Regions from separate parts of the Halomonas halophila genome, predicted to be linked through region 2. Evidence: predicted binding sites of a transcription regulator. Region 2 holds the regulator's gene; each other region holds the start of a gene.
The links. The regulator FNR, encoded in region 2, switches genes on or off when oxygen is low (the NO sensors DNR and NnrR bind a similar motif). The targets are predictions, from matches to a motif close to TTGATNTANATCAA.
Positions count from the first base shown of each region.

Region 1: a site for FNR is predicted at 1,011-1,024, ahead of ccoM (cytochrome c oxidase subunit CcoM). Genes of this name have one in related genera too.
Region 3: a site for FNR is predicted at 1,358-1,371, ahead of QWG60_RS02665 (DUF427 domain-containing protein). Genes of this name have one in related genera too.

Region 1 is NZ_CP129121.1:2,243,507-2,245,764, forward strand. Features, by position in the region: gene QWG60_RS10415 (lytic transglycosylase domain-containing protein) at 129-680, shown strand; gene ccoM (cytochrome c oxidase subunit CcoM) at 779-898, opposite strand; gene QWG60_RS10425 (FKBP-type peptidyl-prolyl cis-trans isomerase) at 1,226-1,732, opposite strand; gene rfaH (transcription/translation regulatory transformer protein RfaH) at 1,775-2,258, opposite strand, start outside.
Region 2 is NZ_CP129121.1:2,851,883-2,854,140, reverse strand. Features, by position in the region: gene ttcA (tRNA 2-thiocytidine(32) synthetase TtcA) at 1-203, shown strand, start outside; gene fnr (fumarate/nitrate reduction transcriptional regulator Fnr) at 507-1,250, opposite strand; gene QWG60_RS13450 (oxygen-independent coproporphyrinogen III oxidase) at 1,320-2,258, opposite strand, start outside.
Region 3 is NZ_CP129121.1:571,145-573,402, forward strand. Features, by position in the region: gene QWG60_RS02650 (hypothetical protein) at 1-53, shown strand, start outside; gene QWG60_RS02655 (GNAT family N-acetyltransferase) at 120-563, shown strand; gene QWG60_RS02660 (5'-methylthioadenosine/S-adenosylhomocysteine nucleosidase) at 596-1,252, opposite strand; gene QWG60_RS02665 (DUF427 domain-containing protein) at 1,458-1,802, shown strand; gene QWG60_RS02670 (hypothetical protein) at 2,077-2,258, shown strand, end outside.

The DNA.
Region 1 (2,258 bases), 610 kb from region 2:
CGGCCGCCCTGGCGGCGGCCGCCTCCCTGCTGCTGGCGACGCCGCTCGTCGCCCAGCCGCTCGAGGACCAAACGGGCAGCGACTTCCTCGATGCCCTCTCCGCGCGCCCGGTCCTGGACCGGGCGCCGGTGGTTCAGGCCCTGCCGCCGCCCCCCGCCACGCTGCGCCCGACCCTGGACGGCGCCCGGCAGACGCCGCGCTCGCCCGCCGAGGTGTGGGCGGCCCGCCAGTGGATCAACGACATGGCACCGCGCCTGGCGCGCTACGTGCCCGATGCCGATCGTCGCCAGACGCTGCTGGCCCGCATCCATCAGGAAGCGAGCCTGGCCGGCCTTCCACCTTCGCTGGTGCTGTCGGTCATTCAGGTCGAGAGCGCCTTCCGCGCCGAGGCGGTATCCTCGGCCGGCGCCGTGGGGCTGATGCAGATCATGCCGTTCTGGATCCGGGAGCTCGGGCTGCCCGCCGACGACCTCAAGGACCCCATCCGCAACCTGCGCTACGGCTGCACGATACTGGCCCACTACCTGGCGGTGGAGGACGGCGATCTCACCCGCGCCCTGGCCCGCTACAACGGCAGCCTGGGCAAGACCTGGTATCCCGAGCGAGTGATGCGCGCCCTGGCCCGACGCTGGACGCCCGCGGCGCCCGGCCTGCCGGAACGCCTGACCGCCGACCGTTGAGCAAGCCTCTCCCGGACGACGCACAAAAAAAAGCCGGCCCCGAAGGGTCGGCCTAGTGGGGGGAATCCCCCCTCCCCTGACGACGGTGGAACGGTGGATCAGCGCTTCTTGTTGCGACGATGGTGGTCGCGGATGACGAAGGCGATCCAGCCGCCCATGAAGGCGATCATCATGCCGACGGTGGCAAGCCCGAAGATCACGGCATCATCCCAGTACATGGTGCTTGCCTCCCGTCGCGATGTGATGACTCCACTCTAGCGACCCGACACGGGCGATACGCTGATCTGCGTCAAGTGCGCCGCCCGGTGCGCACCTGCCAGCCGCACGGGCTTGATCCAGGTCAGTTCCACGACCGCACGACGCACCCGAGGAAAGATCATCGGCCCCGGAAACGGTGCCGCATCGCGCTGAAGGGCAGCAAGAAGGGAGGACGGGAGGAAGGAAGACAGGAAGACAGGGCGGGAGAGAAAGAGAGGGCGGGAGAGAAAGAGGGGGACACGCGGCCACGCCGATGAGGACGCGGCCGGCGCTCTCGGGTCCAACGCTCAGATCACCTTCTTGTCTTCCACCTGGTCCGGCGTGGTGCCTGGCGGCAGCGGATGGCCCTTGGCCAGCTCGGCACGAGTGGCCTCGCGCACCTCCAGTACCTCAAGCCGATAGTGCAGGGTGCGTCCGGCCAGCGGATGATTGGTATCGATCCGCACGCCGTCGTCGCGCACCTCGAGCACGGTGACGATCTCCGGGCCGTCGTCGCCACGGGTCTGGAAGCGCATGCCCGGGGCAAGGTCGGGCACCGGGAAGGCATCGCGGCCGACCTCGCGCACCAGCGCCTCGTCGCGCCTACCGTAGGCCTCGTCGGGAGACAGCGTCACCTCGAGCTCGGCGCCGGCCTCGCTGCCGGCCAGGGCGCGCTCCAGCCCGGCCATCAGGTTATCGTGGCCGTGCAGGTATTCGAGCGGTTTCTGACGGGCACGGGAATCGTCGAGGATCTGGCCGTCCTCGTCGCTCAGCACGTAGTGCAGGATCACGACCCGCTGGGGGGCGATGGTCATGGGACCTCCGGTACGGGGAAATGAAAGGAAGGGGGAATCGTATCAGTCGCGGCGGCGCAGCCGGGAGACGGGCATTTCCAGGCGCTGCTGCTGATGCAGCATGTTGAGCAGCACGATGGCGCGCTCCTCGCCCTTGTGACTGGCGAAGACCGCCTGGAGGTCCTTGAACGGCCCCTCGGTGATCTCCACCGTCTCGCCGGCGCGGAAATAGACGTGAGCGACGTCGTCGTCATCCTGGCTGGCCTGGCGGCGCAGAGCCTCGATCAGCCCGTCACCGACCGCCACCGGCATCTCGCCGCCGAAGGTCACGAGCTTGAGCACGCCCCGCGTCGAGCGGATCGGTCGCCAGTTGCTGACCAGCCGGTCGAGGCGGATGAACAGGTAATAGGGGAAGAGCGGCTCGCTCACCCATTCGAGCTTGCCTCGGCGCTTCTTCTGCACTTCTAGAACAGGATGGAAGACCTCGTAGCCCTGGTTGCCCAGATGCTCGGCGGCCCGGAAGGACTCGCCGCCCTTGCACTGGATC
Region 2 (2,258 bases):
AGCCGAACCTGCAGCGTCAGGTGGTCAAGGAGATGCTCGCCGAGTGGGAGGCCAAGCATCCCGGCCGTCTGGAAAGCATGTTCAAGGCGGTCACCAACGTCGCCCCCTCGCAGCTGGCCGACCGCGAGCTGTTCGACTTCGCCGGGCTGGAGGACAAGCAGGCGAAGATGCAGGCCGACCGCATCGATCTGCATAACGAGTGAGTAGCGCCTAGCGGCAAGCGCCCGGCTGCTCAGTAACGGGCGGCAGATGTCGAGGAAGCCAATGAGAAACCCACGGGACGTCGAGTCCTGTGGGTTTCTTCGTTGACGTCAGGAATGGCCATGACATCATCCTGCCGCGCTTGGCGCTTGGCGCTTGGCGCTTGGCGCTTGGCGCTTGGCGCTTGGCGCTTGGCGCTTGGCGCTTGGCGCTTGGCGCTTGGCGCTTGGCGCTTGGCGCTTGGCGCTTGGCGCTTGGCGCTTGGCGCTTGGCGCTTGGCGCTTGGCGCTTGGCGCTTGGCGCTGTCAGCGGCAGCCCTCTTCCTCGGCCAGCTCGGCCAGGGCGTCCAGGTCGAGGATGTTCACCTCGCGGCCGGAGACGGCCACCAGGCCCTGCTGCTGGAAGCGGCCCAGGATGCGGCTGACGGTTTCCACGGCCAGCCCCAGGTAGTTGCCGATGTCGGCCCGGGACATGGAGAGCCGGAAGCTGTAGGCGGAGTAGCCGCGGCGCCGGAAGCGGTCGGAGAGGCTGGCGAAGAAGGTGGCCAGCCGCTGGTCGGCGGTCTTGCGCGACAGCAGGCGCATCATGCGGCGGTCGTCGCGCATTTCCTTGCTCATGCTGCGGTAGAGCTGGGCGCGCAGCTCCGGCAGGCTTTCCGACAGGGCATCCAGGCGATCGAAGGGGATCTCGCACACGGTGGTGGTCTCGAGCGCGATGACCGAGCCGGGATAGGTCGACTCGTCGATGCCGTCCAGCCCCACCAGTTCGCTGGGCAGATAGAAGTTGGTCAGCTGATCCATGCCGCCGCCTTCGCTGGTGATCTGCTTGAGGCTGCCGGAGCGAACCGCATAGACGCTGGTGAAGGGGCTGCCCTGACGGAAAAGCGACTCGCCCTTCTTGAGCGGCGGACGGCGGCGGATGATGGCATCGAACTGATCGATGTCCTCGAGTTCGAGGGCCAGGGGCAGGCACAGGGAACTCAGGCTGCAGGTCCGGCAGCGGGTCTCGTGCAGCAGTGAGCGGCGCCTGCCGGCTGCGATATCGGGCATGCTGTCCTCCTTGATCGGGGCTTGCCTTCCCCATTATGGCGGATAGCACCCGCCCGGGCATAGCATCCCTTAGCCGTGTCCCGCGCCCGAACGGCGGCAGCGCGACCAGTGCCCCGATGCGGTGGCCAGTCGCCCCTCATCCAGCGCCGCGGCATAGTCCTCGGCCGAGCCGGCGTTGCAGGCCACGGCGTCGGGCAGCCGCGAGATGGCACCGGGGCCAAGCCCCAGCCGGTCGCGGGCCTGCTCGCGTCGCGTCTGCGCCCGGGCGTCCTCCAGCGCGGCGCCGTGGCGGGCGTAGAACCCGCCTCCCAGCGACCGATAGCCGTTTCCGGCCAGGCGGTCCTCGATCCGAGCCAGCAGTGTCGCCGGCAGCGTCGACTCGCCTTCCTGCCAGGCGGGGTCCGGGCGCAGCGAGAGGCGTGGCGGCGTCATGGCCATCAGCGTGGCGAGCGCCGCGGCGGCCTCCTGCTCGGGCGTCGCCGGCGGCACGATCAGCACCAGGTTCAGCGAGTGCCAGCCCATGCGGACGCTCTCGTCGAGCAGCGGCTCGATGCGTGACTGCAGCCGCGTCAGGGCTTCCGGGCGGTCGGCCCTCGGCAGGCGCATGACCAGCTTCAGGCGGTTGAAGCCCAGTGCCTCCAGATGGCGCAGGGTGAGAAGATCCGTGGCACGGGGATCGAGTTCGACGGTGAAGTCGCGCCAATGTCCCGATTCGAAGGGAAAGCGCGAGGCCAGCCGATCGACCAGCCCGCTCATCCGCGACAGGCTCAGCCAGGGGGGCAGGCTGCCGCCCCAGTGCAGGGCCTCGAGCCGTCGATCGGGGGCGAGGCAGCGTCGCACCAGCACCATCTCGCGATCCAGTCGGGCCAGGTCGACTTCGAACGGGTCCATGCCCTTGGTGTGATCGACGCGCGCGTCGCCATCGTGGCGCAGCGGCAGGCGCAGATGCAGCGACAGGGGACGGGCGTCGGCGTTGCTGGCGGCCAGCGCCGCGGCGTAGTCGTCGGC
Region 3 (2,258 bases), 1.3 Mb from region 2:
TCATACACTGTGAAGCCAGCTCGCCGATCCCGGAGATGCGGGACTATCTCTGACCGGCAGGCGACATGGCGTCTTTTATCGGCGCGGTAGCCGTACATGACGCAAGCAGGGAGTGTTCGATGAACGTCGAGAGTGTCGAAAAGGAAGACTATCGTGAGCTGCTGGATGTCTGGGAGGCATCGGTCAGGGAGACGCACGATTTCCTGCGGGAAGACGACCTGCTGGAGCTGAAGCCGCTCATTTACGAGCAGTATTTCGGCGCCGTCGATCTCACGTGCGTCAAAGGCAGGAGCGGTGACATCCTGGGCTTCTGCGGTGTGCTCGACGGCAAGATCGAGATGCTGTTCATCGCGCCGCAGGCCCGCGGCGCCGGCATCGGCTCGTTGTTGCTGGATGACGCGGTGGCCGCCCAGGACGCCACCCGTGTAGACGTCAACGAACAGAACCCGCAGGCGCTGGGCTTCTACCGGCACAAGGGGTTTACCGTCACCGACCGCTCACCGCTCGACGGCTTGGGCAAGCCCTATCCGCTGCTGCACATGGCGCTGGTGAACACGCCATAACGCGCCGCGCCCATGGCCTCGGCGGTGGCGCCTCAGCCCGTCAACAAGCCCTCGCCGATCGCCTCGCCCAGCCGGTCCACGGCGGCGGCCAGCCTCTCGTCGATGACGTGGAGATACGCCGTCCAGTCGTCGACGTGGTTGAGCTCTGCCTTGCCGTCCGAGATGCCGCGCAGCACCACCAGCGGCACGTCGAAGCGGGTGCAGGCGCGCAGGCAGGCGTAGCTCTCCATGTCCACCATGTCGGCGGCGATGGCGGCATAGGCCGCGCCCGAGACGATGTTGGCGCCGGTGGAGAGCGATGCCTCGCGAATCCCGGGAATGCGCAGCGGCAGGGGCAGGATGTCCGGCAGGTCGAGGAAGGGCGTGACGCCCTTCTGGAAGCCGAGCGGCGAGGCGTCCATGTCGCGGTAGGCCACCGAGGTCGCCTGATAGACCTCGGTCTGCTCGAGCTCCCGGCTGCCCGCCGAGCCCAGCGACACCACCAGGTCCGGCCGTTGCCCGCGCGCCGCAAGCTCCGCCAGCGCCGCGGTGAGCTCCACCGCCGCCTCCACCGGCCCCACGCCGGTCATGAAGGGCACGAAGCGCTCCCGCAGATGCGGGCCGTATTCGGCGTCCGCCGCCATCACGAACAGCACGCAGCTGCCGCCCATCGTCGTCAGCGGCGCCGGTGCGCGTGGTGTCTGGTTCATCCCGAAGTCTCCCGCAGTTGATAAACGCCACCATCATGGCGGGCAGGCGCGTTGGCGCCAAGCGGGCAAGGGCTTGTGGGAGGCGAGCGGGCCGGTCCCGGAAGACCGATCTAGATCAAAAGCCGAAGTGAAATTGTCACCAAGCGGTGACAATCTGACCCCCTCGTTCTAGGCTGAGGTATCAGCCAACCAGCAAGGGACTGCCATGGCCGATCACACCACCGAATCTCACATCATCCTGCACACGCATTCACAGAGGGTGCGCATCCTTGCTGGCGACACGCTGATCGCCGATACCCGCAACGCCATCGAACTGCGCGAGAAAGGCTATCCACACCGTCACTACATCCCGAAAGAGGATGTGGATATGGTGAAGCTTTCGATTTCCTCCACCGTCACCCACTGCCCGTTCAAGGGCGATAGCACTTATTACTCCCTGCCCGATATCGTCGATGTGGCCTGGAGCTATGAGCGGCCGGTCGACGACATGCAGGCGATTGCCGGGCGGTTGGCTTTTGATGCGGGCAAGGTGGCGGAGATTGTGGAATGACACGCCAAGAGTGCCCCACGATGCTTTTCGTAGGAGCGCAGCTTGCTGCGCGAGGGGGCGCTGGCCTCTGGCTTGAGCCCGATGCCCAGGAAATAAAGCCGGCACGTTTCTCGGTGCTATGTTGCCAAGCTATACTTAATATCTTTGTTTTTCATAAGGTTACATGCAATCTGTTACGCTCGTTTATTGACCTGAACGTGCCGGCGCTTTCAAGTCAACAAAAGAGTCGGCTATCTAATACCTGTTAGATTTATTCATGAATAAGGAGGCAAGCATGCCAAGGGCGCAGTACAAAGAGGAACTTCTGGATGAATTTGAGGCCCGGTCTGATGAGTGGACCTTCTCAGATTTAGAACGCAGACTTGGCGAGGTCCGGAAAGGTACTAGCTATCATGATGCGAAGGGCATCATTAATGATGCTCATAGTGCAGGTAAGTGGCCGAATACCGTGAAGCG